DNA from 4 places in the Halioglobus sp. HI00S01 genome. Region 1 is predicted to be linked to each of the others. Evidence: predicted binding sites of a transcription regulator. Region 1 holds the regulator's gene; each other region holds the start of a gene.
The links. The regulator sigma-54, encoded in region 1, starts transcription at its own class of promoters, with help from an activator protein. The targets are predictions, from matches to a motif close to TGGCACANNNNTTGCNNT.
Positions count from the first base shown of each region.

Region 2: a site for sigma-54 is predicted at 4,768-4,785, ahead of A3709_RS19230 (sugar transferase). Genes of this name have one in related genera too.
Region 3: a site for sigma-54 is predicted at 3,292-3,309, ahead of A3709_RS16650 (glutamine synthetase beta-grasp domain-containing protein). Genes of this name have one in related genera too.
Region 4: a site for sigma-54 is predicted at 4,465-4,482, ahead of A3709_RS21780 (DUF11 domain-containing protein). Genes of this name have one in related genera too.

Region 1 is NZ_LWEE01000015.1:270,618-278,094, reverse strand. It holds gene A3709_RS04340 (HPr family phosphocarrier protein) at 1-238, opposite strand, end outside; gene rapZ (RNase adapter RapZ) at 240-1,094, opposite strand; gene ptsN (PTS IIA-like nitrogen regulatory protein PtsN) at 1,099-1,551, opposite strand; gene hpf (ribosome hibernation-promoting factor, HPF/YfiA family) at 1,560-1,847, opposite strand; gene A3709_RS04320 (RNA polymerase factor sigma-54) at 1,981-3,471, opposite strand; gene lptB (LPS export ABC transporter ATP-binding protein) at 3,629-4,354, opposite strand; gene lptA (lipopolysaccharide transport periplasmic protein LptA) at 4,332-4,892, opposite strand; gene lptC (LPS export ABC transporter periplasmic protein LptC) at 4,876-5,433, opposite strand; gene A3709_RS04300 (HAD family hydrolase) at 5,433-5,951, opposite strand; gene A3709_RS04295 (SIS domain-containing protein) at 5,951-6,934, opposite strand; gene A3709_RS04290 (calcium/sodium antiporter) at 6,947-7,477, opposite strand, start outside.
Region 2 is NZ_LWEE01000265.1:409,297-416,773, forward strand. It holds gene alaS (alanine--tRNA ligase) at 1-1,462, shown strand, start outside; gene A3709_RS19210 (aspartate kinase) at 1,674-2,915, shown strand; gene csrA (carbon storage regulator CsrA) at 3,100-3,297, shown strand; tRNA gene A3709_RS19220 (tRNA-Ser) at 3,422-3,512, shown strand; gene A3709_RS19225 (hypothetical protein) at 3,765-3,977, opposite strand; gene A3709_RS19230 (sugar transferase) at 4,036-4,728, opposite strand; gene A3709_RS19235 (DUF6492 family protein) at 5,055-5,945, shown strand; gene A3709_RS19240 (glycosyltransferase) at 5,942-7,183, shown strand; gene A3709_RS19245 (lipopolysaccharide biosynthesis protein) at 7,173-7,477, shown strand, end outside.
Region 3 is NZ_LWEE01000215.1:150,904-158,228, forward strand. It holds gene A3709_RS16640 (DUF4124 domain-containing protein) at 1-419, opposite strand, end outside; gene glnA (glutamate--ammonia ligase) at 515-1,921, opposite strand; gene A3709_RS16650 (glutamine synthetase beta-grasp domain-containing protein) at 2,200-3,216, opposite strand; gene A3709_RS16655 (PP2C family serine/threonine-protein phosphatase) at 3,443-4,285, opposite strand; gene A3709_RS16660 (serine/threonine-protein kinase) at 4,290-5,237, opposite strand; gene thiI (tRNA uracil 4-sulfurtransferase ThiI) at 5,487-6,935, shown strand; gene typA (translational GTPase TypA) at 7,068-7,325, shown strand, end outside.
Region 4 is NZ_LWEE01000387.1:169,698-177,174, forward strand. It holds gene A3709_RS21760 (type III pantothenate kinase) at 1-639, shown strand, start outside; gene A3709_RS21765 (acyltransferase family protein) at 614-2,575, opposite strand; gene A3709_RS21770 (hypothetical protein) at 2,581-3,510, opposite strand; gene A3709_RS21775 (sulfotransferase family 2 domain-containing protein) at 3,507-4,322, opposite strand; gene A3709_RS21780 (DUF11 domain-containing protein) at 4,662-5,789, shown strand; gene A3709_RS21785 (acyl-CoA dehydrogenase family protein) at 5,918-7,099, shown strand; gene A3709_RS21790 (DUF3429 domain-containing protein) at 7,100-7,477, shown strand, end outside.

The DNA.
Region 1 (7,477 bases):
GCGCGGTAATGGCTTCCAGCGCCTGCTGCTCATCGCGGCCGTCGATGCGTAAATCCAGCACCGTGCCCTTGCCTGCAGCGAGCATCATGACAGACATGATGCTTTTGGCGTCGACCATATTGCCGTCGCTGCCTGCTTCAATGGAGCTCGAGAATGCCGATGTGCAGCCCACAAGCTTTGCTGCCGCCCTGGCGTGCAGGCCGAGCTTGTTGATGATGGTCACCTGGGTTTCTATCACCTTACTGCAATTCCCTGTGGCGTAAGTGTATGGCTGGAAACTGCTCCTGATAGTGCCGGAACAGGCGGTCAGCCAAATATACTGAACGATGTTGACCGCCGGTACAACCCAGCGCAATTGTCATGTAGCTGCGGTTGCTGTCCTGGTAGCGCGGCAACCAATTGTCCAGGTAGGTCCTGATGTCGTTGAACAGTTCATCCGTGAGCGACTGGGCTTCGAGGAATTCACGCACTTGTGGGTCGAGCCCGGTCATGAGTCGCAATTCCTTTACCCAGTGCGGGTTGGGTAGCATGCGCACATCAAAAACCAGATCGGCATCAGCGGGGACGCCGCGTTTAAAGCCGAAGGATTGTACGAGTACTGACATGCTGCCGCTGGCTGCGCCCAGCAGCCGTTGTTTGATCGCATCGCGCAGTTCGTAAATGGTCATCTGGCTGGTATCCAGCACCAGTGATGCGGCGCTGGAAATAGACTCCAGCAGTTGCCATTCGCGCTCGATAGCCTCGGGCAGTGCCAGGGCCTCAGAGGTCAGCGGGTGCTTGCGCCGGGTCTCACTGAAGCGTTTGATGAGGGTGGCTTCCTGGGCGTCGAGAAACAGAATCTCGGTGCTTACCGAGGCGGGCAGCGATTCCAGAATAGCGCTGAAGTTGGCGAGATCCTTCCACGCATTGCGAGCGTCGATACACACGGCGGTGCCGCGAAAATGGGTAAAGTGGTCGCCGCGGGTTTCCTCTACCAGCGCAGGGAGTAGGGAGCAGGGCAGATTATCAATACAGTAGTAGCCTTCATCTTCGAGCTGATGCAGGGCAGTACTTTTGCCCGAGCCCGACCGGCCACTGATGATAATAAGCTGCATTGCGCTATCCTGTGGCCAGATCGTAAAGGGCCGCGGTGTTGTGGGCCTGGCGCAGGCGCTGACAGAACTCGGCGTCGCTGAATTTGCGGGCGATATGCGCCAGCGTATCCAGATGCTGCTGGTGCGCTTCACTGGGCACCAGTAACGCGAAGACCAGATCGACCTGACGGCCGTCCGGTGCGTCGTAGTCAATGGGCTCAGCGAGCGTGATCAGCGTACCCAGTGGCTGGGTGCAGTTGTCAATGCGGCTATGGGGAATGGCAATGCCGGCACCGAGACCGGTGCTTCCCAGCTTTTCGCGGGCGATGAACTGGGCGAAAATTTCGTCGTAACTGAGTGAGAGTTGGTCCTCGCTGATAATGCGGGCAATGGTTTCGAAAAGTCTCTTTTTGCTGACTCCGGGCGCCTGGCAGGCAGTGCGCTCCGGAGTCAGGAGATTATCCAGCGGTTGTTGCATGGCTGGGTTTAGTGTCCTCTGGTTTTTTCCTTGTGTTTAATAAGCTGGCGGTCAAGCTTGTCCGCTAGGGCGTCAATCGCGGCATACATGTCCTCGGACTCCGCATGGGCGAAAATGTCAGCCCCTGATATGTGTACGTTGGCTTCTGCTTTCTGAACCATTTTCTCCACGATCAGCGTGACCTGGGTGTTGGTGATCTGATCAAAATGTCGCTGCAGTCGTTCAAATTTACTCTCGACATACTCCCGCAGGGCTGAGGTGACCTCTACGTGGTGTCCGCTGACATTCAGTTGCATACACTTGCTCCTTCTTCTGATGAATCCAGGCGGTGGCCCGGAACCGGCAGTACCGGATTTAATCCTCTGAAGTAAAGTCTAGACCAAGCCATGGCCGGCGCGTAACTTTTTCCCGCAGGTAGCCCGCCGTCATCTAGACCAACCTCTTGCGTTCGTTCGACGGAGGAATCAGCAGGGTGTCGCGATACTTGGCGATGGTGCGCCTGGCGACTTTAATCCCCTGTTCCTCCAGCAGCTGGGTGATCTTATTATCACTCAGTGGTTTGCGCGGATTCTCAGCCGCGACCAGTTTTTTGATAAGGGCGCGAATAGCGGTGGAGGAGCATTCTCCCCCGGCCGTCGTGGCCACATGACTGGAGAAGAAGTACTTCAATTCGAAAATGCCGCGAGGTGTGTGCATGTACTTCTGGGTGGTGACCCGGGATATTGTTGACTCGTGCATTTCCACTGCCTCGGCGATATCGTGCAGCACCAGTGGCTTCATGGCTTCTTCGCCATATTCCAGAAAATTGCGCTGATGTTCGACAATTTTCGTGGCAACTTTCATCAGAGTTTCGTTGCGACTCTGCAGGCTCTTCAAAAACCAGCGCGCTTCCTGCAGGTTGTCCTTGAGATAAGTGTTGTCTGCACTGTTATCGGCGCGCTTGATGAGGCTGGCATACTCCGCGTTGATACGCAGTCGCGGGGCGATGTCCGGGTTGAGTTCCACCAGCCAGCGGCCGTCTTTCTTGCTCACGAATACATCCGGAACAACGTATTCGACTTCGCTCGGAGCGAAGGTTTCCCCGGGGTTGGGGTCCAGGGTCTGAATCAGCCCCAACACGTCTTTCAGTTGCTCTTCCTTCAGTCGTGTGCGGCGCATGATCTGGCTGAAATCGCCGCTGGCGAGTTGACCGAGATGGCGATTCAGTATTTGCCGGGCTTGTTCAAGGTAGGGGGTGTCAGCCGGTAGCTGCTGTAGCTGCACCAGAAGACACTCCTGCAGGTCGCGCGTGCAAACCCCGGCAGGCTCGAACTGCTGCAGCATATGCAGCACTGCGACAACCTCGTCCTCATCGATCTCCAGTTCATGCCCCTGCAGCGACTGATGGATGTCTTCAACACTTAACATCAGTCGCCCGTTGTCGTCCGTGGCATCGATGATCGCAAGCGCTATCACTCGGTCGGTGTCCGATAGCCGGCTCAGGCCAAGCTGCCATAGCAGATGCTCCTGCAGCGACTGGCGCGCACCGCCGCGGGTTTCAAAGTCGCTGCCGGGAACGTCCTCGGGAGGGGGTGGCGGGGCTGAGCCGGAGGGCAGTAGGTCCTCCCACTGGGTGTCTACGGGCAGGTCGTCCGGCAGGGTCGCCGAAGCGGTATCCTGGGGAGTGTTTTCCCCTGCGGTAGCGGTTTGCTCCAGGTTTTCGAGGGGGCCGTCGTGGCTGGGGGTGCTATCGGTGTCAGGGGGGCTGTCTACCGGCCCCGGCTCGTCTTCGCCGGCTTCCAGCAGGGGGTTGTTATCCAGCGCCTGTTGAATCTCCTGTTGTAAATCCACGGTCGACAGCTGCAGCAGGCGTATTGCCTGTTGCAATTGGGGGGTCATGGTCAGCTGCTGGCCCAGCTTTAACTGCAGCGATTGTTTCATGAGTGGATTTTGCGCCCTCAGGTGCACTTCGAGAGGTGCACTTCGAGAGGTGCACCGTGCTATACATCGAGAAGAAGTGTAGCTTCCCGCTGACGGGGGTGGCAAGGTTGTGGCGCGAAATTTGCTTGTTGACATGTGCCCCCAAAAGGGACAAGGGCTATAGCGAGAATTGTTCGCCCAGATAGATGTCGCGAACGCGCTGGTTGGACAGCACATCATTGGCGGTGCCAGAGGCGATAATATGCCCCTCGCCGACAATAAAGGCCTTTTCGCAGATATCGAGGGTATCCCTGACGTTGTGGTCGGTAATCAGTACGCCGATACCGCGGTCACGCAGATGCGTAATAATGTGCTTGATGTCATTCACAGAAATCGGATCGACGCCGGCGAAGGGTTCATCAAGCAGGATGAAGTCGGGCTCGGTGGCCAGGGCTCTGGCGATTTCAATGCGTCGCCGCTCGCCGCCGGACAAGGCCTGCCCGAGGCTGTCCCGTAAATGCTGGACATTAAACTCCTCGAGCAGCTGGTCGCAGCGCTCCCGGCGCTGGGCCCGGTTGAGGTCCGGCCGGGTTTCCAGGATTGACATAATGTTGTCGGTGACGGTGAGCTTGCGGAAAATGGACGCTTCCTGGGGCAGATAACCGATGCCGTGGCGGGCCCGCTCGTGCATTGAGAGTGGGGTAATGTCGTTGCGGTTGAGCTCAATGCTGCCCCGATCGGCCTTGACGATTCCAATGATCATGTAGAAGCAGGTCGTTTTGCCGGCGCCATTGGGGCCCAATAAGCCCACCACCTGGCCGCTCTCCAGTTGGATGGAAACGTCCTGTACAACCTCGCGACCCTTATACGCCTTGGCCAGATTACTTGCGATCAGTGTTGCCACTGGCTTCCTTTTCCTTTTGTACCGCGGCCGCTTCGATCACGACCTGTACGCGGCTGTCTTCACGGTTTTTGTCGGAGTCCGCCCTTACCAATTGTTCGGTGATAAAGTAATCGATGCTGTCGCCGGTCACGGTCGAACCTTCCTGCTCGATGCTGGCGTTATCGCGCAGCTGCACCCGATCTTCACTCTTGTGATACTCGATCACGTTGGCACGGGCTTTGATCAGACCCTTGTCGGGTTCCGGTTGCTGCTGCATGTGTGCCGGGGAGCCCTCGGCGAGGATACGGTCAGCTTTTTCCGCATCATGATAAACGGTGATGCGCTCCGCCTTGATGTGCAGGCTGCCCTGGTCCATGGTCACATTGCCCTGGTAAAGGGTGAACCCCTGTTTCTCGTCGCGCACAGCTTCGTCCGCCTCAATCAGAATCGGCTGATTACGGTCGTCCGGCAGGGCGATCGCGGCGGTGGTAGAGACCAGGCTCGCGACAATCAGTAAACACGCTGCCAGCGGGGCAGGTCGCTCATGGCGACGGAACATAAATGCTCTCCACATTGGGTTTCAGGCTAATTGTTTCATTCTCCAGGTTGGCGACCATGCCATCGGCAACCGTCTGGTTTTTCCCCTGGGTAATCGTCACCTGCCGATTGCTCTCGGCGATTTGGGTGTCCAGGAAAATATCCATAAGGTGCGTGTTCATGCGAGTGCCGGTCTGGTCGTGGGACAGTACCACATTTTTGCGTAACAGGAGGCGCTCATGTTTGTGCTCCCAGCGGCCGCGAGTGGCACTGGCAGACCAGGTCTTGCCATCGGCACTGAGGGAGTAAAATTTGGGGTTCATGATCATCGAGTAGTTGCCCTCGCGAAACCGGTCGACCCGCTCGGCCTCGAGAATATCGCTGAGGTAGCCCTGTTCATCGAATGCCCAGGTTCGAACGCCCTCAATGTAGGTGAGCGGCAGTGCCTCGTGACGCTCACTGGTCGCCACATCCGCGGTACTGGCGGTCCTTGGGTTCCAGTAGTAGGTGGCTGCGAGCAGGATGGTCAGCGCCAGCAGGATTTGCAGGGTGGGTCTTGGCATTAGTTGAACTCGGCCAGTAGCGTATCCAGTGAGCCGCGCATGTGCAGGATCCACTCGCCGGCTTCGCGGACTGCACCGCGCCCGCCAGCGGCCTCACTGACCCAGTCTGCGGCGTCGTGCAGCGCGGTGGCACCGTCGCTGACGGTCAGGCCAAGGCCGGCGGCCCTGACAGCGGCCAGGTCGGGCAGATCGTCGCCCATGTAAGCGCATTCGCGAAGCTCGATACCGCGTGAATCACACAGTGCCTGGAGGGCGACCAGTTTGTCTTCGCGGCCCTGTATGACGTCGGTAATGCCGAGCTCGCGCGCGCGTCTGGCGACGATCTCAGACTGGCGGCCAGTGATAATGACGACATCCACCCCGCCGCGCTGCAACAGTTTTATACCCAGGCCATCCTTGATATTGAAGCTCTTCAGTTCTTCGCCATTGTTGCCGTAGTAAATGCAGCCATCGGTGAGTACCCCATCGACATCCAGGGCGAGCAGCTTGAGTGATTGCGCGATTTCTGTGTGGATCATTAGGCTATTCCCGCATGCAGAAGGTGCATGAGATGGAGGACACCGCGAATCTCCCGGCTGTTGTAGTCGGTAATGATCAGCGAGGTAATTTCCGATTCTTCCATGGTCTTCATGGCTTCCGCGGCGAGTATGCCTGGCGCTGCGGTTTTCGGATTGCGGTGCATCAATTCGCCCATAGAGGTGGTGGTAATGTCTACCCTGGCATCGAGGGCTCGACGCAGGTCGCCGTCGGTAAAGACGCCTTCCAGCAGGCCGCCGCTATCGACAATGGCGGTCATGCCAAGGCCCTTGGCGCTGATTTCGAGCAGTGCGTCCGACAGCGATGTGGTTGTGGTCACCGTGGGAATGGCGTCGCCGGTCTGCATAAGGTCAGCCACCTTGAGCAGCAGCTTTTTGCCCAGCGTTCCGCCGGGGTGGGAGAAGGCGAAATCCTCGGCAGTAAACCCGCGGGCTTCGAGCAGCGCAATGGCCAGCGCGTCGCCCATCACCAGCGCGGTGGTGGTCGATGAGGTAGGCGCCAGGTTGAGCGGGCATGCCTCGGTTTCTACGCCGGTGTCGAGGTGGGCGTCAGACGCAAGTGCGAGCGTTGAGTCGGGGTTGCCGGTAAAGCTGATCAGCGCGGCTCCAATCCTTTTCAGCAGCGGCAGAAGGGTGACAACTTCGCCGACTTCGCCGCTATTGGACAGCGCGATAACGACATCGTCGCCGGTAATCATCCCCATGTCGCCGTGACTGGCTTCGCCGGGGTGGACGAAGAACGCCGGGGTGCCGGTGCTCGCCAGCGTTGCGGCTATTTTGCGGGCGATGTGCCCGGATTTGCCCATGCCGGTAACGATAACCCGGCCTCGACAGCCCAGCAGAATGTCACAGGCGCGATCAAATGCTTCGCCGATGCGCGATTCGAGTTCGGTGACTGCGGCCGCTTCCATACCGATGGTGCGCCTTGCTGAGGCGGCGTGGGAGGAGCTGGACTGTGTTGCCATAGACAGACCCTGTCAGATGGTGATGTACAGCCAGTAATAATACAGTCCGTAGAACGAGACTAACAGAGTTCCTATAGTGCGCCCGACATAGGCGTGACCTTCCTGGGAGCGACTGCGGCGCCGGCTGATGTAAATGGCCAGCGCTAGGAAAACTGTGAGAAACGTCATGGTGGGATAATCGCGCGTCACCACCGAGCTCTCGAGTGTCTCCGCACCGACAATGCCGGGGATGGACATAACGGCCAGCAGGTTGAACAGGTTGGAACCAATCACGTTGCCCAGGGCAATTTCGGTATGGCCGCGCAGGGCGCTGGCGATGGTGGCAGCCAGTTCCGGCAGACTGGTGCCGATGGCGACAATGGTCAGGCCGATGACAAGTTCGGATACACCCAGGGTTTCGGCCACTTCGACGGCGCCCCATACCAGCATGCGGGAGCTCGCGATCAGCAGTGCCAGGCCAAGCGCAAAGGTGAGCCAGGCGCGCAGGGGTTTGAGGTGGGGCAGGTACTCCTCTTCAGCCTCTTCGACCAGCACCTCGTCGTG
Region 2 (7,477 bases), on a different contig from region 1:
CGACGTGGTATTCAAACTCTACGACACCTACGGATTCCCGGTTGACCTGACCAATGATATTGCCCGCGAGCGCGATCTCGGCCTGGATATGGCAGGTTATGACGCCGCCATGGCCGCACAACGGGCGCGTTCCCAGGAAGGCGGCAGCTTCAAGGTGGATTACAACGACGTCCTCAAACTCGAGGGCCAGACGGAGTTTACCGGCTACGAGTGCACCGAGGGCGAGGGCACGGTGACCGCGCTGCTCAAAGACGGTGCCGAAGTCGACAGCCTGGGCACAGATGACGAAGGTGTGGTCGTGCTCTCCAGTACCCCTTTTTACGGTGAGTCGGGGGGCCAGGTGGGCGATACCGGGTTCCTGAGTGCCCAGGGTGTGAAACTGGAAGTTACCGATACGACCAAGGCCTCAGACCAACACCTGCACCATGTGAAAGTGCTGGCCGGTTCCGTGAGCAAAGGCGATACGCTGCAAGCCGAGATTGATAACGGTCTGCGCCAGCGCACCCGTTTGAACCATTCTGCGACGCATTTGTTGCACGCTGCCCTGCGCAAGGTGCTGGGTGACCACGTGCAGCAGAAGGGCTCTTTGGTGGACTCGGAGCGGCTGCGCTTTGATTTCTCCCACTTTGAAGGCGTTACCGCCGACGAACTCAAGCAGATCGAGACGTTGGTGAACGACCAGATTCGCGCCAATACCGAGGTATCTACTCGCCTAATGTCCATGGACGAGGCGGTTGAGGCCGGTGCAATGGCGTTGTTTGGGGAGAAATACGGCGATGAAGTCCGTGTGCTTGCTATGGGTGAAGACAACTTCTCGGTAGAACTGTGTGGCGGTACCCACGCGGCCCGCACTGGCGATATTGGCCTGATGCGGCTTACCGCCGAATCAGGTGTTGCCGCGGGCGTGCGTCGTATTGAGGGGGTAACAGGTGTGGGTGCAATGGCTTATATCGATGCTGCCGAAGCACGCCTGGACGCGGTATGTGATGTCGTGAAGGGAACCACCGACAATGTCGCCGAAAAGGTGGCGGGCCTGCGCGCGGATAACCGCGAGTTGGAGAAAGAAATCGCCCGTCTGAAGCAGAAGCTCGCAACCGGTGCCGGTACCGACCTGACGGCGGGTGCCGTAGACGTGCAGGGTATCAAAGTGCTGGCGGCGAATGTCGATGGCGCTGATGCTAAATCACTGCGCGACACCCTCGATCAGGTAAAGAACAAAATGGGCTCTGGTGTCATCCTGCTAGCAGCCGTAAATGACGGTAAAGTGGCGCTGGCTGCCGGTGTGACCAAGGACCTGACCGACAAGGTGAAAGCCGGCGACCTGATGCGCGAATTTGCCGGTCGCCTCGGCGGTAAAGGCGGCGGTCGTCCCGATATGGCCCAGGGCGGCGGTACCGATGCCGCGGCGTTGCCCGGAGCGCTGGAAGCGGTCCCTGCGTGGGTTGAGTCCCAACTTTCCTGAGGCAGATTCCAGCCCGAATATCGCCCGGCCCGACGTTTTGTCGGCCGGGCGCTAACGCTCCCTGTGGCCCGTTGGTCATAGCCCCAACAAACTCCTATTATTCTCCTCTCCGGATCGGTTTAATTCTTCACCAATCTGGTGTTTAATAGCGCCCCTTTTATCTGGCCAAAATCGGTCGAAATGCCCGGTGTGTGGGCCTTTGCGAGCAGTAATGAGCTTAATCGTACAGAAGTTTGGCGGTACTTCCGTGGGAAGTATCGAGCGTATTGAACAGGTCGCTGACAAGGTGCAGAAATTTCGCGCCGATGGCCACAGCGTGGTCGTGGTGGTATCTGCGATGTCCGGCGAGACCAATCGCCTGATCGGCCTGGCCCAGGAAATCCAGGATCGCCCCGTACCGCGGGAGATGGATGTGCTGGTGTCCACCGGCGAGCAGGTGACCACGGCGCTGCTCTCCATGGCGTTAGACAAGCGCGGCGTCAAGGCCAAGAGCTACAACGGCAGCCAGGTACGCATTCTCACCGACGACGCCCATACCAAGGCCCGTATCCGCGAGATTGACGACGCGCGCCTGCACGCTGATCTGGACGATGGCTTCGTTATAGTTGTGGCGGGATTCCAGGGCGTGGACGAGCTGGGCAATATCACCACCCTCGGCCGCGGCGGTTCAGATACCACGGCAGTGGCGCTGGCCGCAGCCCTCAAAGCCGACGAGTGCCAGATCTATACCGACGTTGATGGCGTATATACCACCGACCCTCGTGTGGTGGATGGGGCCCGCCGTCTGGACAAAATTACGTTCGAAGAAATGTTGGAAATGGCCAGCATGGGCTCCAAGGTGCTGCAGATTCGCGCTGTGGAATTCGCCGGAAAATACAATGTACCCCTGCGGGTATTGCACAGTTTCCAGGAAGGTCCTGGAACGTTGATCACACTTGAGGAAGATGACGAGATGGAAACGCCTACAATTGCCGGTATTGCCTTTAACCGCGACGAGGCCAAGCTCACTATTCTGGGTGTGCCTGATATGCCTGGCGTTGCTCACCGCATTCTCGGTCCGATTGGCGAGGCCAACATCGAGGTGGACGTGATTGTCCAGAACGTTGCGGAAGACGGTACCACCGACTTTACCTTCACCGTGGGCCGCAATGATCTGCCCCGGGCGGAAGAGGTGCTCACGGCGGTTGCCAACGAGATTAAGGCTCGCGAGGTTCGTGCTGATAGTAAGATCGCAAAGGTATCCGTGGTAGGTGTGGGCATGCGTTCACACGCCGGTGTGGCAAGCCAGATGTTTGCGGCGTTAGCCGAGGTTGGTATCAATATCCAGATGATCACGACGTCTGAGATTAAGATCTCCGTGATTATCGAAGAGAAGTTTCTCGAACTGGCGGTGCGCGCACTGCACTCCTCGTTCGGGCTGGACGGGGAACCAAAGGATGAAACTGTGGCCTAAGGCACAGTGCTGTCGCCTTTTAATGTAGGCATATGAAACAAGGTTTTTTGTACTGGTAAAGAATTAGCGGCAAACTACACTTACACACACTCGAACTAAATCGCAGGGATCCGATCCGCGTCGGGAATGCGAACTGCCACATAACAGGCCTAAGCCCATGGCAGCTAAGAGACTGGAGAAATATATGCTGATACTCACCCGAAGAGTAGGCGAGTCACTGATGGTAGGGGACGAAATTACCGTCACCGTGCTCGGCGTTAAAGGCAATCAGGTGCGTATAGGCGTTAACGCGCCCCGCGAAGTTGCCGTTCACCGCGAAGAAATCTACGCGCGCATCCAGGACGATGAAAAACGTCACAATAGTGCCAACAGTAGCGAATAATTCGTACCTCAAAGGCTCTCTATAGCTTTGATTTTCCAATAGTTGTGGTATGATGCCGCGCCTGTGTCAAACAGTCAGTCCGACATAGAGAAAAACGTTTTCAGTTCTATCTGAACGTACCCCCGGAGAGCTGGCCGAGTGGCTGAAGGCGCACCCCTGCTAAGGGTGTATAGGCTTATCCCCTATCGAGGGTTCGAATCCCTCGCTCTCCGCCATCTAAACAAAAAGGGCACCCCATCGGGGTGCCCTTTTTGTTTAGACGCCGAAGGCGCCCCGCAGGGGTCGGAGCTCGCCAAATCGCGCTCTGATCAATCCCTCGCTCAGTAGCTCTCTGCAAACTCCGTTGGGTGCCCTTTTTTGTTTAGCATAAACCCAAAACGGGACCCAGAGGGTCGCGTTTGTTGTTTTACTGCGTGAGTGGCTGGTTGAGGCCGCCATGTGCCTTTGTTCACATCACCCCCTTGCCCTCAGGCGATTGCGTTAACGTAGTCGTACTTTGCGACCGAGATGTTCAGTACATCGCTGATCCTCTGTTTGGATGTACCCATGTGGCGCAGCTGTTTAAAGGTGGAGACATTCAGGTTCAGCGGTGTCTCCGGTGAGATTGGAATCGGAAACAGCAGGGCCCGATCGAATACATTCTGGGGGCGGAGGTCGGTGGTCGGGCGTTCGATATTCATGGTCATCATCGATTCGGGTTTGTTGTTACAGAGAGTTTGGTGTGCAGGTAAAGCGTGTTTAGTAAGCGCCGCGTGCAGTCAGGACAGCAGGCACGGTGCGAAACAGAATTTCCAGGTCCAGCAGCACAGACCGCTGCTTGGCGTAGTCGATGTCCAGGGCAACCTGGCGATCGAAGGGCAGGTCGGAACGGCCGGAGATCTGCCACAGGCAGGTGATGCCGGGCTTAACCTGCAGGCGGCCACATTCGTAAGGGGTGTACTGGGCGACTTCGCTGGGAATGGCTGGGCGGGGGCCTACCAGTGACATATCACCGCGCAGTACGTTCCACAGCTGGGGCAGCTCATCGATAGAGGCCTTGCGGATAAAACGGCCGATGCGGGTAATACGCGGGTCACGCTTCATCTTGAACAGTACGCCGGCCTTCATTTCGTTCTGTGCTTCCAGTTCGGCTTTGCGCTGCTCGGCATCGATGTACATGGAGCGCAGCTTCCAGCAGCGAAACTCGCGCTTGCCTTCACCCACGCGTACCTGGGAGAAGAACGCGGGGCCGGCAGAGTCGAGGCGAATCCACAGGGCCACCAGTGCAATCACAGGAGCGAGGACCAGCAGGGCGCAGGCAGCGCCGACGATATCGATCGCGCGTTTGCACACCAGGTAGCCAGTCTCGTTGCGCTCAGGGCGTCGGGTAACGATAGAATCGATGGCGCTAGTGCCAACTAGGGTGGTGTTGATGATAGTGAACCGGGCCATGGTGTATCTCCTGAGCATTTCGCGCGTTGTAGGACACCAATCGCAAGGCCTATGCCAATCCTTTAAGGCTCTGATTTATATATATAAAGTGTGTTTTTTGGGTGGTTTTGGTGGGGTGCGCGGGCGGGGTGCTAGCGCTCTGAATTGCAGATTGCGACGTGATTTGGGAAGGACGGCGCCGTTGAAGCAGTAAATCTGTGGGGTCGCCGCTGAAATTGCTGAAGTCGATGATATGACTGCCGAAAAAATTATATCGCCACTCGCCAGGTAGTGGCACGACAAGTGCATTCACTTCGCCACAGTAGCAATCCGCGGGAGCATCTTGCATGTCACGCCACAACGAAATTCTGGAGATTGTTACCTGCTCATATCGTCCGGACCTCGAGCGGTGCAATCGGCTGTGTGCCAGTATCGACGAATTCGTCGATCCTACTATCGTGCACACGCTGCTCGTGTCTCGCCGAGATCGCGAAGCATTTACGAGCCTGGAAAACCATCGCCGTAGGGTGTTGGCGGTAGAGGCGGTTGTGCCGGGTCGCTATCGACAGTTGCCGTTTAGTGAAAAGCTTTGGATAGACGCCTGGGGTTGGCCGTTGCGCGGTTGGGTCATGCAGCAGTTGGTTAAACTCAGTGTCAGTGAAGCGGTGGGCGCCGAGCTAATCGTCTTCGCGGATTCTGACCTGCAGTTTATTCGACCGCTGGCCAAAGAGCGCATCTTCAGCGGCGGAAAGCTGCGCTTACATAGAGTCCCATGCGCAATGAACGAAGGCCGCCCCTTGCGCTGGCACGCGCGCGCAGCTGAGCTGCTTGGTGAGTCACGTGAATATTTTGGCAGCGATTATGTGGGGCAGCTCATCACCTGGCGCAGAAGCAATCTGGTGGCCCTGCACGCACATATTGAGTCGGTAACCGGTCGCCCCTGGCACACTGTGTTTGCGCGAAGTCTCGATATCTCTGAATACATTCTTTACGGCAGCTTCGCGGAGCACGTACTGGGATTGGAGACCGCAGGTCATTTCCCTGAAGCGACGGATCTATGCCACTGCTGCTGGTTTGACCACCAGGCGCAGGGGCTGCTGAATGGCACGATTGAGGTTGCCCCGGAAGCATTGGCACTGCACGTGCAGTCCAATCTTAAGTTAACGCCGGAGCATGAGCGCGCGGTCTTTGCGTCGGCGCTGAGGCACGGTGTCAGCCGTCAGGAGGAATGGGCATGAAGCGCTTGTTGTTTGTTTCTCCGGAGCTGCCCTATCCCATGCAGAGTGGCGGCAAGGTTAAATCGATGAAGCTACTGCACGCGCTGTCCAAGCGCTACCGAGTCACCTTCGCTTCACCGCTTAAAGGCGAGGATGCGAGCCATGTTGACGAATTCCACGCGGCCTCGCCCTGTGTCGAGCACGTGCATGTGCCTGTCGATGTCCCACGCAGCGCGATCAATCTATTGATCAGTTATTTACAGGGCATACCGCTGAATGTACGGCGCACAATGGACAGCGTACTGCGCAATAGAATTGCCGATGTGGCCGATGATTTTGATGTAATTTTCCTCGACCACTACGAAGTCTATCCCTACCTGCCGCAGGGCTACGGCGGGCTGGTTGTTTACCATGCGCACAACGCCTATTTTAAGATCTGGGAGCGCTACGCCAGCCTGCCTGGCAATCCGGTTATGCGGGTCGCCTCCTATCTGGAAGCTATTCGGGTGAGGCGCTGTGAAGCCAGTGTGGCCCGCCAGGCCGATCTCGTGTTCGCCGCCCCGAATGATGCCCGCGAGCTCGTCGATGCAGGTGTATCCGGCAATTGTATCCGTCCAACTTTCCACCTCGGCGACGATAGCCATCTGCAGCGCAATGAACTTTGCTTTGAACGCACGCACAAGAAACTGATGTACGTTGGGCTGCTCAGCTGGGAGCCCAATGTGCAGGGATTATTGTGGTTTATTGAACATGTCTGGCCGCGCCTGGAGACCTGTCATCCCGACCTGGTCTTCGATGTTGTCGGCATGAACCCTGATCCACGTCTGGTCGATGCGGCTGCGGCGCACGCGGGCATAACCTTGACTGGGTTTGTTGCCGACCTGGAGGACATCTATCGCGATAGCCGTGTGTCTGTAGCACCGCTGCTGTTTGGCAGTGGTATGAAGGTAAAAGTGCTTGATGCCATGGCGCGCGGAATACCGACCGTAACCACACCTGTGGGTGCAGAAGGTATTGATATCCGCAACGGTGTGCATCTGATGGTAAGTGAAGCGCCGGACCATATGGCGTCGCAGATTGACCAGCTGCTCAGTGATGCTGTTTTGTGGGACACCCTGCGAACGCAATCCCGCCAACTCATTGGCGAGCGCTACACGTGGGCAAGTCTTTTCGAAAGTATGCACCGGGATATGGATCACGCACTGTCGTTGAAGCGTGATGCGGTGTCACTAGATAATGAAGTCGCCAATGTCGTCTGAGGCGGTGAATGAGTCGCAGCGGAGTTTGCCGCGCGAGTGGATGCGATTTGTTCCTGCAGCAATGATGGCCTCGAGCCGGTGTGCGGCGGTGGCTATCCAGTTTCTCTGTCAGCTCATCATCGCCAACCTCGCCGGAGCTGCGGGTCTGGGCCTATTTCAGTTATTCAGTTCCTGGACCTGTATCCTGGGTGAGATATTGGCCCAGGGCTTGCCGGCGCGGATGATGCGGGTGATATCGGTAGGTTTTGACCGCGGTGACTATTCCTATTGCCGTGAACAGATGCGCGTTGCATC
Region 3 (7,325 bases), on a different contig from region 1:
GTATTGGTGAGATCCCAGAAACCGGCAGCCTGTGGCTCGCCCTGTGGCTCGCCGTCCATGAGTAGTTGCATGGCCTGGCCTTTACTCAGTGCTGGGCTGACCGTGGCACTGACACTGAAATTCCCAGGCCCCATGGGTATCGTGGTTTCCTGTTCTGGTGCGGTGATTCTCGCCACGGGTACTGCCGATTCATCAGCTCCGGTATCAGCGGCGGTGGCAGAGGTGCCGTAAGCCGGAATATCGGGTGGCGGGGCAGTGCTGTTGGTCTGCTGCAATTGCACCTGCTCGGTGTTGGAATCCGGCGGCGGGGTGTCGGTAAAGCTGACGTTGCCGTTCTCGTCGACGGTTTTATAGATTTGCGACCAGGCCTGGGCAGACGCCAGTGCCAGAATCATGAGCGTAAGGGCGGATCTCTTCACAGGGTTACCCCGCGGGTGATTGCGATCTATTAACCCTAGCAGAAAGGTAAAAAAAAGGCCCACGAAAGCGGGCCTTTTCAGTGCTTGTCGGGTACTTACACGGAGTAGTACATCTCGAATTCCACCGGGTGGGTGGTCATGTCGAGCTTCTCGATCTCCTCAGACTTGAGCGCGATGTAGCCGTCGATCATGTCGTCAGTGAACACGCCGCCGGCGGTCAGGAATTCACGGTCGGCATCCAGTGCTTCCAGAGCCTGGTTCAGGCTGGAGGCCACAGTGGGGATGGCCAGTGCCTCTTCGGCAGGCAGGTCATACAAATCCTTGTCGGCGGCATCACCGGGGTGAATCTTGTTCTGGATGCCGTCGATACCAGCCATCAACATGGCGGCAAACGCCAGGTAGGGGTTGCCAGTGGGGTCGGGGAAGCGCACTTCAATGCGCTTGCCGCGGGGGCTGGGCTCGTAGGGAATCCGAATCGAGGCAGAGCGGTTGCGGGCCGAGTAGGCCAGCATGACCGGAGCCTCAAAGCCCGGTACCAGGCGCTTGTAGGAGTTGGTTGAGGCGTTGGTGAAGGCGTTCAGCGCCCGGGCGTGTTTGATGATGCCGCCGATGTAGTACAGGGCGGTGTCTGATAAGCCCGCGTAGCCGTCACCTGCGAAGGTATTCTCGCCGTTCTTGGCGATGGACTGGTGTACATGCATGCCGGAGCCGTTATCGCCTACCAGGGGCTTGGGCATGAACGTGGCGGTTTTGCCGTAGGCGTGAGCCACATTGTGCACGCAGTACTTGAGGATCTGGGTGTCGTCGGCTTTGTTGACCAGGGTGTTGAAGCGAATGCCGATCTCACATTGGCCGGCAGTGCCCACTTCGTGGTGATGCACTTCGACTTCAAGGCCCATTTGCTCCATGGCGCCGCACATGGCTGCGCGGATGTCGTGCAGTGAGTCGACGGGCGGTACCGGGAAATAGCCGCCTTTCACACCGGGGCGATGGCCAATGTTGCCGTCGTCGTAGTGTTCGGCAGAAGACCAGGCGGCCTCTTCGGAAGAGATCGCGTAGTGGGCGCCGGACATATCGACCTTCCACTTCACATCGTCAAATACGAAGAACTCGGGCTCATTGCCGAAGAACGCGGTGTCACCGATGCCGGTGGACTTGAGGAATTCCTCGGCGCGCTTGGCCACGGAGCGGGGGTCGCGCTCATAGCCCTGCATGGTAGAGGGCTCAACGATGTCACAGCGGACAATCAGGGTCACGTCGTCGGTGAAAGGGTCGAGCACCGACGCATCGTCGTCAGGCATCAGAATCATGTCGGACTCGTTAATGCCTTTCCAGCCGGAGATCGACGAGCCGTCGAACATTTTGCCGCCTTCGAAGAAATCTTCGTCGACTTCAGTGGCGGGGATGGTGACGTGCTGTTCTTTGCCGCGGGTATCAGTGAAGCGCAGGTCGATCCAGCGTACTTCGTTGTCTCGGATCAGGTTCAGAGTGTTCTCTGACATCGGTTTTCCTCCATGGGATTGTCGGCTAGCCATTGACGGTCTGCCTTAGAAGAGCTGCAGCAAGCGAATTTTGGCGGCAACTAATTGAAACTAAAGAGTTGTATGGCTTAGGGCATGATACTGCCCGCGAGCGGCACTATTGTGGACGGACGTGTTATCGCCTCTCTGGGATGCGATGTCAAGTTAGCGTGGTGGGTGCGTCGGGGAGGAAATATCGGTAAGAGGGGTGAAAAAATCAGGCCCGGCGAGTGCCGGGCCCGATTGAAGGTGGCGTGCGATTAAGCTTCCGCTTCCTTGCAGGTCTTAACGATGGCAGCGGCCACCTTGTAGGGATCCGCGTTAGACGCAGGTCGACGGTCTTCCAGGCGACCTTTCCAACCGTCTTCTACAGTACCCACAGGGATACGGATAGACGCGCCGCGGTCGGATACGCCGTAGCTGAACTCGTCGATAGACTGGGTTTCGTGCTTACCGGTCAGGCGCTGGTGGTTGTCGGCACCGTAAACGCTGATGTGGCGCTCGATGTTCTTGCCGAACTCGTCACAGATCTTGTTGAACACAGCTTCGTCGCCGCTCTCACGCATGGCAGCGTTGGAGAAGTTGGCATGCATGCCGGAACCGTTCCAGTCAGTGTCGCCCAGGGGCTTTGGATGCCACTCGATAGCGTAGCCGTATTTTTCGGCGGTGCGCTCGAGCAGGTAGCGGCCCAGCCAGATTTCGTCGCCGGCACGCTTGGCGCCCTTGGCGAAGATCTGGAATTCCCACTGGCCAGCGGCTACTTCAGCGTTGATGCCTTCAACGTTCAGGCCGGCTTCCAGGCACAGGTCCAGGTGCTCTTCGATGATGGCGCGACCAAAAGCGTTTTTGCCGCCCACGGAGCAGTAGTAGGGGCCCTGAGGGTCAGGGAAACCGCCGGCGGGGAAGCCGGGGGGGCGGTTGGTTTCGGTGTCCCACAGGAAGTATTCCTGCTCGAAGCCGAACCAGTACTCGTCGTCGTCATCTGCTTCATCAATGGTGGCGCGGCCGTTGGATACGTGGGCAGAGCCATCAGCGTTCAGTACTTCGGTCATAACCAGGAAGGAGTTGTTGCGATCCGGATCGGGGATGATGGCAACCGGCTTCAGCAGGCAATCGGAGTCGCTGCCGTCGGCCTGTTCAGTGGAGCTGCCGTCGAAAGACCACATGGGGCATTCTTCCAAGGTGCCACCAAAGTTTTCGCGAACCATGGTCTTGCTGCGCAGGCTCTGAGTGGGGGTGTAGCCATCGAGCCAAATGTATTCCAACTTACTTTTCATCTTGCGTATCTCTTGTACTAAGGATTGATCTTTGAAGAGCGCCTTAGCGGCTGCTCGACTCTAGCAGCCCCTGAGAAAGCAAATTCCATTCCAACTTTTGTCGGCCTGCACCAATCGGAAGAAATGCCCCTAAAAAGAGCGGCTTACGATGGGTGTTGCTTCTTTGTGGGGAAGAGGCAGGGCAGTTCTATGGCATATGCGCACCGCTTAAGTGCATTAAGGACCGCTATTGCACCATTTTAGTGCGTTGGTCTGATTCAGAGGCTTGCGCGTCAATGACAATCACCGTGATATTGTCGGGCCCGCCGCCTGCCAGGGCCAGGTCGACAAGGGAGATACAGGCCGCCTCCGGCGACCCTTGGCCCAGCTGACCGCCCAGTTGTTCGGCATCGATGGGGTTGTACAGACCGTCGCTACATAGCAAATAGCGATCCCCTGGTTCGACCGCGGTGAAGAGCATATCCAGTGACAGCGTTTTGTGGGCGCCAACGGTGCGGGTCAGCACGTGGGCAGACTTGTCGGTGGCCAGTTCTTCCTCGGTGAGTTCGCCGCGGCTGAATTTTTCCTGGGCCAGGCTGTGATCGCACGTCAATTGTTCAAGTTCGTTATTGCGCAGGCGATAGGCTCTGCTGTCACCTGCCCACAGGAAAAAGCAGTGATTGCCATGAGCGAGCATTGCCGCCACCGTGGTACCGGGGCGGTGCTGGCGGAAGGCGGTGCGGCACTTTTCGTGGGCAGATTGCAGGCGTGTTTCCAAATCCTGGAGATTGGCAAGTGCGGCGTGCTGGTGTGGGAAAGCACGTAGTTCTGCGACTACCTTGCTGCTGGCATAGTCGCCGCGGCTCTGCCCGCCGATGCCGTCGGCTACGACCCACAGGCGCTGCTCCGGCGAATCGAGAAAGGCGTCCTCGTTCACCGGGCGGACGCGGCCAATATCCGTGTGGCTGGCACTCTCCCAGCGCAGAGAGGCTGCGGCTGCTCCCCCGGCTCTGGCTTTGGCTTCCTCGAGGTCGGCGAGTTGGGCAATGTCTTGTAATTGGGTATCGGTCACGTCAGAGGCAATCCGCAAGCGTTCAATCCTTGAGCCAATCGTCGCGCAGCACCCTGACCATTCGGTCGGCGGATTCGGGGCGATCATTGGGGTCTTTTTGCAGGCATTGCATGGCCAGCTCGGCGAGCACGTCGGGGATGGGGTGCTTACAGACACTGCGCGGGTCGGGGGGAATATCGTCGCGAATCTGGTCCAGGAGCTTGTGGACGACATCGCCCTGAAAAGGCGTTGTGCCCGTCAAGGTTTCGTACAGCAGGGCGCCAAGACTGTATACGTCGGAGCTGAAGCCAATGCCCGGGTCGCGCGCTATTTGTTCCGGTGACATATACATCACGGTACCCTGGAGTTTGCCTTCGCCGGTCATGCCGGGGTCGCCTTCAGCCTCCTCGTTATCCTGGTCATCGGCCCGGAGCGCGCCCTGGTGCCAGACCTTGGCCAGCCCCCAGTCGAGCAATAGCACTTCGCCGTAGGGCCCGATAAGAATATTGTCGGGCTTGATATCGCGGTGCAGAACGCCCATGGAATGGGCGTAACCCAGTGCCTGTGCTACCTGAACGAGTACATCCATCAGCTGAGTGAGGTCGTAGCGTTCGCGGTACTCCAGCACCTCGCGCAGGGTATACCCGTGAACGAGCTTCATGGTGAAGTAGAGGTTGCCCCGGTTGTCTCGACCCAGTTCGTAAGTCGGCATCGTATTGGGGTGCTGCAGGGCGGCGGATATTCGCGCCTCACGCAGTAGACGTTTATTCTCGATGGGATCGTCGATGAACTCCGGCCGCAGGGTCTTGTAGCAGACGGTGCGCCGCAGGTGCAGGTCGCGACAGGACTTGATCAGCGACTTACCGCCCTTGGCAATAGTCGAGAAATAGGCGTAGCGGGTCTTGGGGTTGAGTGTGGTCGGCAGAGGAGCATCCATCTCCTCCGCATAAAGCGCGTGCTCAGCATTCCTCTGCTGCTGAAATTCAGGCATTAGTCACTCCGTGTAACAGCGTGTTTTACTCTGGCCGGTTCATGGCTTTCGCAGTATACCCATATCCCGGCGGATCAAGCATCGCGATCACGAGGAATTTAGCCCGGTTCCGACTGTGCAAAAAATCGGCAATTGTTGGCGTTTACACTGGCTGCAGCGGGTACCCTTTGGCGCTATAATCGCCGCGCCTTTTGCTCGCCCCATAGGGGTTGGCCCGACCCAGCAGTGCCATATGGCCATACCGATCCCATGAAATTCGTCGTCAAATTCTTCTCTGAAATTACGATCAAGAGCAGGCCCGTGCGCAAGCGCCTGGTGGCCAAGCTTCATTACAATCTGAATGCGGTCGTGCGCGAATATGATCCGGATGTGGTTATCAAGCACGACTGGGACAAGCTGCAGGTTCACACCGAGCTACAGGACCCCCAGCAGATTGCGGCAATGGTCGGTGCCATGCGCAATGTAGCAGGCATCTCCTACATTCTCGAAGTGGCTGAATTCCCCTTGCCGGAGCTCGATAACATCGTCGAGTACGTGCTGCCCATTTATGCAGGCCGGCTGAAAGGCAAAAACTTTGCCGTGCGCTGCAAACGCAATGGCGACCACCCCTTCAAATCCGTGGAGGTAGAGCGCAAGGTCGGTGGGGCGCTTTTGGCCCGCACCGAGGCCGCGGGGGTGAAGCTCAAACAGCCTGAGGTGCCGGTTGAGCTTGAGATCAGCCGCAAGACCTTATTTGTGATTAAAGAGCGGCATCGTGGGCTTGGCGGCTTCCCGGTGGGCAGTACCGACCCGGTGATCTCACTGATTTCCGGTGGCTTTGACTCCCCCGTGGCGACCTACCTGACCATGAAGCGCGGCATGCGCAGTCATTTCCTGTTCTTTAACCTGGGTGGGCGCGATCACGAGATCGGCGTGAAGGAAGTGGCCCTGTACCTGTGGCAGAAGTTCGGGTGCAACCAGCGCGTGTTGTTCATCAGTGTGCCCTTTGAAGAGGTGGTTGCAGAACTGTTGACCCGTGTCGAAGACAGCCAGATGGGCGTGATTCTCAAACGCATGATGCTGCGTGTGGCTAACCAGATTGCCGAAGAGCTGGAAATTGATGCGCTGGTGACAGGTGAGGCTGTGGCACAGGTGAGCAGCCAGACCCTGCGCAACTTGTCGGTGATCGACGAGGTGAGTGAGCGCCTGGTCCTGCGACCGCTGGTGGCTACGGACAAGGGAGATATTGTGCGCACGGCGAATGACATTGGCACCGGCGAGTTCGCTGCCAGTATGCCGGAGTACTGTGGCGTTATTTCGGTGAATCCGACCACGCGTGCACGCCTGGAGCGGGTTCGCGCGGAAGAGGAGTGCTTCGACATGTCGATTCTCGAGCGGGCGGTGACGAATGCCAGCCGCACGCGCATCGATCGGCTCGCCGAGGAAGAACTGGAGCGCACCGAGGTTGAGGTGTTGTCCGTACCGTTGGCTGAAAGCGTCATCATCGATATTCGCCACCCGGACGAGGAAGAGCTCGCGCCGCTGGCTGTCCATGTACCGGTGGAGAAGATCCCGTTTTACGAGCTGCACAGCAAGGGCGATAGCCTTCATCCGGACAAGACCTACATGCTGTACTGTGGCAAGGGCGTCATGAGTCGCCTGCATGCCAGCCATCTGGTGGAATCAGGGTGTTTGAACGTCAAGGTTTACGCCCCGTAAAACTACCAGCATTTATTGGCGGCGCTGGTGTATAATCCGCCGCCGATTTCCTAGCTGATTCCCCCTCTGCAGGGCCAAGCGACACAAACACGTGCGCTGTGGTCGCTGAAGTGCGGGCTAAAGGTGAGACCCTTGAGAGATAAACTACGTAATATCGCGATCATTGCCCACGTTGACCACGGTAAAACCACCCTGGTGGATTGCCTATTGCAGCAATCAGGTACCCTGGACCGCCGCAATGAAGGCGCTGAGCGCATCATGGACTCCAATGACCAGGAGAGAGAGCGCGGTATTACCATTCTGGCCAAAAATACGGCCATTGAGTGGAACGATTACCACATCAATATTGTGGACACTCCCGGGCACGCCGACTTTGGCGGCGAAGTTGAG
Region 4 (7,477 bases), on a different contig from region 1:
GACGCCGGCGCCAAAAAGGCTCTGCTGGCGTGCGCCGCTGGGCTCGATGCAGTGTGGATCTCCAGTGTGGCCGAACCGACGGGTGAAGCGCATCTTGCGTCCCTGGTGCACGAGCAGTGGGGGATAACGCCCTGGTTTGCCCGCACCGAGGCGCGCAGCGCTGACCTGGTGAACAGTTACGCTGAGCCTACCCGAATGGGTGTGGATCGTTGGCTGGCCATGCTTGGCGCAAGGGCCCGCAATGGGGCGCGGATCTGTGTCGTCGATGCGGGCTCCGCGCTGACGATTGACCTGGTGAGCGCTGGCGGTGTGCACGAGGGCGGTTACATTATCCCCGGGCCCGCACTTATGGAGCGGGCCCTGCTGCTGGACACCGACCGGGTTCGTTTCGACGAGGATGTGGGTTACGACCTGGCCCCGGGGCGCTCCACCGCTGAAGCCGTGCGCCATGGCATTGCTCTGGCCCAGGTGGGGGCGGTCGCGGTGGCCCTGGACCAATGCAGCGCGGATCAGCCCGCGCTGTTCTTCACTGGCGGCGCCGGTGAAGCCCTTCAGGGGTTGCTGGGCCGCGGCGGCACCTACGCGCCGGATCTGGTGTTTGAAGGCCTGGAAGTTATGGCCGGTCTGGCCGGGCTTTAAACGCGGTGGCGGGTTCCAAAAGCAGGTGCTCGCCGAGATAGTTGGAACCTTGCAGAGACAAATGTGAGCGGTCGCGGTACAGCACCTGGTCGCCTTGCATAACCCGACACTGCCCCTTGGCGCAAAACGCGCTGGAGGTATCCCACACCTGAATGTCAGGGTGTGCGGCTGTCACCTCGGCAATCACCTCACGATAAACCCTGTTGCGCTGCTGGTGGCGGGCATTGCTAACCGTGCATTCGGCGCCTTGGAATGCAGTCAGGCGCAGTGGGCGGGTATCGACACAACGCTTCGGATCAAAGTGCAGCGAGGGCCAGTCTACGACCACCACCACCTGTTTGCCGGCGGCCTTCAGTTTCGCGACGGTGTCGCTGAGCCCGTGGGCAAACACATCGCGGTGCTCGGTGAGTTCAGGCCGTTCCTTTATCTCCAGCGAGAAGCGTTGCTGCCCCGGATTCACGTACATGGGGCCAAGTGAAGATAGGTAGACGGTGTCGAGTTGATCATTGCCCGCTACCCAGTCGATATTGATGTTATTGGCGGCGCGGCAAGTGTCGGTATTGTCCCGGTCTCGAATTGCGGTGTTGTAGAGCGGCGGGCAGCCCCCTTTGCCCAGGCGAATCACTCCTCGCTCGCTATCGCGGTAGTGATGGGCCAGCGCGAAGAAGGTATTGGTGCTGTGGCTGTCGCCGAGCACGACGATGGTGGAGGGTTTGCCGTCGCGCAGACAGCGCCCGGCAGTCCCGAATGTTGTGGAGCAATCATCGCGTACTTGCAGACCCAGTTCCTGCCAGTAGAACTGGGCGGCGATCTCATTTTGCGGCGCTGTGCGATCGGGCAAGCCGCCGTTTTTGAATATGACCAGGCCTACAGCGCCCACTGCCAGCAGGCTTGCACTAATCGCCCAGGGCGTGAGCTCCCCGGGGCGATATCGCAGCGGCGTTTCCACCCAGCGATAGCTGGCCCAGGCCAGCGCAACAGCGAGTAGTACGGCTGCGCTGCGCAGTATGGGTGAAGGCTCCCCATCCTCCATAATTCTGGCAAAGCTGAGTAACGGCCAATGCCAGAGGTATAGCGGGAAGCTGATTTTGCCGACGAATACCAGCGCACGATGGCCGAGCCAACGGTTGCAGGCGTTGTGGGCGCCTGAGGCAATCACCAAGGCGGCGCCTGCGGTGGGCAGCCAGGCCCACCAGCCGGGAAAGGTGCGTTGTGCCGAAATCAGGCTCACCGCCGCAAGTAGTAGCAGCAGACCCGGCGCCGCTGCGGCGATCCCCAGTTCTCTGGCGTGACCGCGCATTTGCTGCCAGGCCAGCAGGGCCCCTACCAGTAATTCCCAGGCGCGGTAGTGGGGCAGGAAGAAGCTGGCGGCGCGGTCGCTGTCCCCGGTGATACCCAAGGAAAAGGACGTTGCCAGCAAGATGGCGATTAGCAGGCCGGTATTCATCCCCAGACGAGCGCCTGCCAGCAGGATAAGAGGCCAGGCGAGGTAAAACTGCTCTTCGACACCTAGCGACCACAGATGCAGGAGCGGCTTGAGCTTGCTGTCGACGTCGAAATAGCCCGCCTCTGCCCAGAACACCAGATTGGGTACAAATGTTGAGGCAGCTGCGGTGTGCTTCCCCAGTTGCGCGTATTCTGCGGGCAGCAGTGCGAAGTATCCCAGTGCCAGGCAGAAGATCAGTACGGGAATCAGGGGCGGGAAGATGCGCTGCACGCGGCGGCGATAAAATCCGGCCAGGCTGAATCCTGAATCCGCGATTTCCCCGAGGATAATGCGGGTAATGAGATAACCCGAGATTACGAAGAACACGTCCACGCCGACGAAACCGCCCGGCAGCCAGGTGGGGAAGGCGTGGTAAATCAGCACGGCAATAATCGAGAAGGCTCGCAGGCCGTCGATGTCCGGGCGGTAGTTGTCGATGCTTTGGTTCATCCAGGCTAACGGTAGCGTAAGTCGATGTTGAAGTGTTCTTCCATCCAATTTATGTCAGCGCTGGACAGTTCCGCTACCCGCTGTATGACGTCGGGTGGCGCCCGGAATGGTTCGCCGGGCAGGGCGGCCAGCGCTCTCACCCGTTGTGCGGAGCGCTGGGGGTTGGCCACGCCCTCAATAAAGGCGGGTTTTTCCCGATTGTAGCTATCAAGCTGCTGCGCGGCCTGTGCGCTCATGCTGCTGTTGGCGGGTGCTGCCACATCGAACAGTAATCCGGAATCGATGCCCAGTTCCGCCAGTAGCGCGGTTGCCAGGCCGGCGGGGTGCTCCAGTGCTCGATGAAAGCTGTAAGCGCGCACTGCGCCTGCTCCAAATATTGCTTCCAGGGCCGTAAACTTGTCGCGCAACTGATGATGGGGCGGATTGCGATACAGGTTCTGAAGCTTGGCGCCAATGCGCAACCGTTGCTGTATCTCACTGGACAAGGCATGTTCCGGGTGGCGTACGCAGGCGATGACGGTTACCTTTTCAGCCAGTTGCGTTGCCCATTGTGCCAGGCCGGTTAGGTCCTCTGGCTGGAAGTGGGTGATGACTTCCGCGGAAAACAAAACGCTGTCGGCATGGGTCGCCGCGAAGCCTTGCTGCAGATCGGCGAGGGTGGCTCGATTATAGCGTTCGATATCGGCTTCAGTGTGCAGCCCCATGCCGGAAAGCCGCCGCCTTGCCCGGGGAAATTCGCAGAAAAGTGGACGCAGGTAGGGTGAATGGTTGCCGCTGAACTTCTTGCGGCCGGTGAAGGTGCAGGGGAAGTGCAGATTGCACTGTCGCTCCAGCGCATCCGCCTTGGCAGCGAAGGCCTCCTGGGCGTTGGTGGTGCCTGTTTTATCCAGGCCAATATGCAGGTAGCAGTGTTTAAAGCGCGGGGCAGCGGTCATTCAGGGGCGATGGGGCAGTCCAGTTCAGGTGAGTAATGATATGCCTTCATCTCCTCGGCATAAATAGCGCTGAGCAAACGCATGGATTCGTCGGTCATGAAATCTTCGTAACTGAACCGCTGGCCTTGTTCGATCAGAGCGTTGAGCTCGGCGAAATCGCAGCCCGCCAGTTTGGCCCCCTGGTACTGCGTCTGGTATTCGCCGCTGAAGCTGCGATTCAGCTTGTTGCTGGCGGTGTCGATGACGCGATCTTCCAGGGCCAGCGATTCGTAGGCGTCGCCAAAGCCCGCCCGAAAGATATCCAGGAGGCTGTCGACGGGGTCTTCGATGCGATAGTAGGTGTCGATCTTGGTTCTGCTGTTCCACTGGCTGTCAAAGTGAATGTCCAGGGGGCGACGCTGCTCGAACGCCTGTTCGAGGTAGTGGAGGAATTCCAGAAAACTGAAACCCTTCTCCCAGTCGGGGTCACGGCCCAGCGCGGCGAAGATTGGCCGATAAATCCACTGGACGTGATCCTGAATCTGAAAACGCTGCGCTTGGGGGGTGTTGATATCAACGCATTTATCCAGATAAGCGCTGACCAGTCTCGGGTAGGGATGGCGGACAATCGTGTAGCTGAAACGGTCGCAGCCGGTGCCGCGCAGCACGGGATTGAAGTGCTGGAAGGCATTATGAATATTGAGCGTCTCCCGCTGAGGTTCGGGCAGCTCCTGGCGATGTAAATCCACGAACAAACTACGATAGCTACTGCTCGCGCTTTTGGCATTGAAGTAATAAGTGTAGCGGTATTCCGCGCTCGCTAGAGGAATCATCCCTGCCCCATGCGTATTCTTTTTTGGAAAAAATAATCAATTTGCAGTGGGAAGGCAATGCCTGCGAAAGGTGTTAAGTCCTTTGGCTTGTGGAATGTTCTCGCGTCAACTCCTTGAGTATCCACAATGCCCTCCCGCTGCCTGGCATGATTCATGATCTCACTATCGCTGTCGGAGTCAGTGCATTGCGGACTGCGGCTGTATGACGTTGAGGTCGTAGCATATCGCCTTATGCTATTAGCACGATATCGCAACGTTTTTAGGCGTTTCTCGGTAAATTGGGGAAGATAGTCATCGGTATGATCGCCCAAGACTTGGTACCCCTTGGGGCATGCTTGTATGGACGTACGACAGGTGATCGCTATTTCTCTGCTGGTGTTACTATCGCCGCAGGCACTTGCTCAACTGGTGACCGTTGAGCCAGGCAGTCCAGGAGGATGGTTTCCGGGCTCGGGTAATACGGGCACGGGCTCCCTGAGTACGAACAATCCCCACGGCACCGGGGGTAATGGTTCGCTGGAATTGATACTCGATGGCAGTGACGGGCAAATCGTCAATGCCAAGCGCATACCTATCCTCACGCTCCATGATATCACCAAGATCAACTGGGACGCGGCGACGAACAGCAGTAATGTGCCGGTGCCAAAGGTGGAATACTGGTCCCCCACGGCCTTCGGCACATTGTTTCCTCAGCCTTCGCACCCGGGAGACGGCTCCTGGCAAACCTATGACGGCATGACGTTGCAGTGGTTCACCACCCAGGCCGGCTATCCAGCTTCTAGAACGTTTGCCGAATGGCAGGCGGAATTGGGTGATGTGCGCGTGAACTTCTTCTCGGTGGGCATAGGGTCCTCCAGCGGTGCTGTGGCGGCCACGACCGCTTATCTTGATATGGTGAGCCTTAACGCGACGACTTGGGATTTCGAGGGCGATGCTCCTCTGCCTCCAGTGCCGGAGGCGGATGTTGCGGTGGTAAAAACGCTGGGTAGCGCGGGACCCTTTGTCGCGGGTGATGTCATTCAGTACACGGTCGCCGTTAGTAATGCGGGGCCTGATCCATCAGTGGATGTGCTCGTAGATGATGTACCGACCAACCTGACGATTCTGACTGTTTCCAGCGCCAATTGCGCCGCACTGCCCTGCAAACTGGCCTCATTGGCCGGTGGCGCGTCTGAAATTATCACGCTTAGCGCCAGAATTGACGCAGCGGGGGCCTTTGATAACGCCGCAGGTGCCGGCTCCTCCCTGACATTTGACCCGGACACCAGCAACAACATTGATAACACAGGTAATGGGGGTATTGCCCAGGCGCAAGAGATGGGACCCGGGCCTCCCGATACCTCTCCACCGGGTGAGGTGACTGAGGTTCCCTTATTTTCAGGCTGGGACTTAGTCATCCTTGCCGTATTGATGGTCTGGGTGGGTGTTATCCGTCTGGGGCTGTTTGGCTTGGCAAAGTGGCCATAGTCGTATCGTGTTCGGATTTCTGATGCGGCGGAGCGCAGTGATCTACCCCGGCGACTCATATTTACCTCGTTTGGGCTAAATCCGTGGCTTCTGTATCTCCGTAATAACCATAAAACGGAGGAATGGACATGACTGCTGCACAAGAACTGGAAAGACAAGATGCCCTGGCGCGCGAGCTGACCGAGCGTGTAGAGGCGCTGCTACCTAATATCCGCGCGCGTGCCGATCAGGCCAGGGCTCTGCGGCGGGTGCCGGATGAAACTATTGCTGAGCTCCAGCAGGCGGGTTTTTTCCTGGCACTGCAGCCCGAAGCCTACAGCGGGTATCAACTGGATCCCCAGCACTTTTTTAAGTTGCAGGCAGCGATTGCGTCCGCCTGTATGTCGACCGCCTGGGCCAGCGGCATCATTGCCGTGCACGCGTTCCAGCTGGCGTTAATGGACCCGCGGGCTCAGCAAGAGGTCTGGGGGGATGACATCAACACCCGGGTGTCTTCTTCCTACGCCCCCCTGGGCAAGGTGGAAGTGGTGGAAGGTGGGTTCCTTTTGAGCGGGCGCTGGGGCTGGAGTTCCGGTTGCGATCACTGTACCTGGGTACTGTTGGGTGCCATTGTGCCCGAAGAGGGGTACCGGACGTTCTTGTTGCCCCGGTCGGACTACACCATCCACGATACGTGGAATTCCATGGGCCTGCAGGGCACCGGATCCAACGACATTGAAGTCGACAATGTTTTTGTGCCGGAGTACCGCACCCACAAGCAAATGGACGGTTTTACCGGTAACAACCCTGGTGTGGATGAGGGCAGCCCGAGCCTTTACCGCCTGCCCTGGGCGCAGACGTTTATCCGTGTGGTTTCTACACCGGCGATCGGGGCCGCCAGGGATGCCTTGCAACTCTATCGCGAACTCGTGCTCAGCAAAGCCAGTGGCGATGTCACCAAGCTGGCGGGAGATACTTCGGTGGCGGAGCGCATGGCCGCCGCCGAGAATTCGCTGGATGAAATGGAGTGCGTTCTATATCGCAACTTCGATGCCATGATGGCCAGTCTCCGCGCGGGCGACCCCATCGCCATTGAGGATCGGGCTCGATATCGCTATCAGGCGTCGCTGGTGATCGAGAAGTCCATGGATGTTGTGGATAGCCTATTCTCGTCAGCCGGCGGCAGCTCGGTGTTCGCAGGCAGTGAGATCCAGCAGCGTTTCCTCGATATCCACACCGCCCGTGCCCATGTGGCTAATAACCCGACGGGATTTGCCCGGAATCTGGGGGGCGTGCTGCTGGGGGCCGACAACCAGGATCTGTTCATCTGAATGTCCACACGATCGCTGATGGCCTCGCTTGGTTATGCGGGGCTGATACCGTTCTATGGCAGCGCCGGATGGGCGTTGACAGGGCTGCCAGGCGCTGACTGGGCAATCGAGCTCTTCATTGTCTATGCAGTGGCGATTTTGGCGTTTCTTGGCGGTACGCTTTGGGGGTATGCGGTTCAGGTTGGTCCGGACTCCAAGCGTCTCAGGCTTGTGCTGAGTAACGCCGCTGTTCTATTTGCCGTCGTTGCGGCCTTGGTGGGGTCCCCGTTGGTATCTATATCGATGCTCGCGTTAGGGCAAGTTCTAGTGCTCATGTATGAGCGCAGCGGGCGTGATTCGCGTGACTGGTATATACGCCTGCGGACCCGGTTAACACTG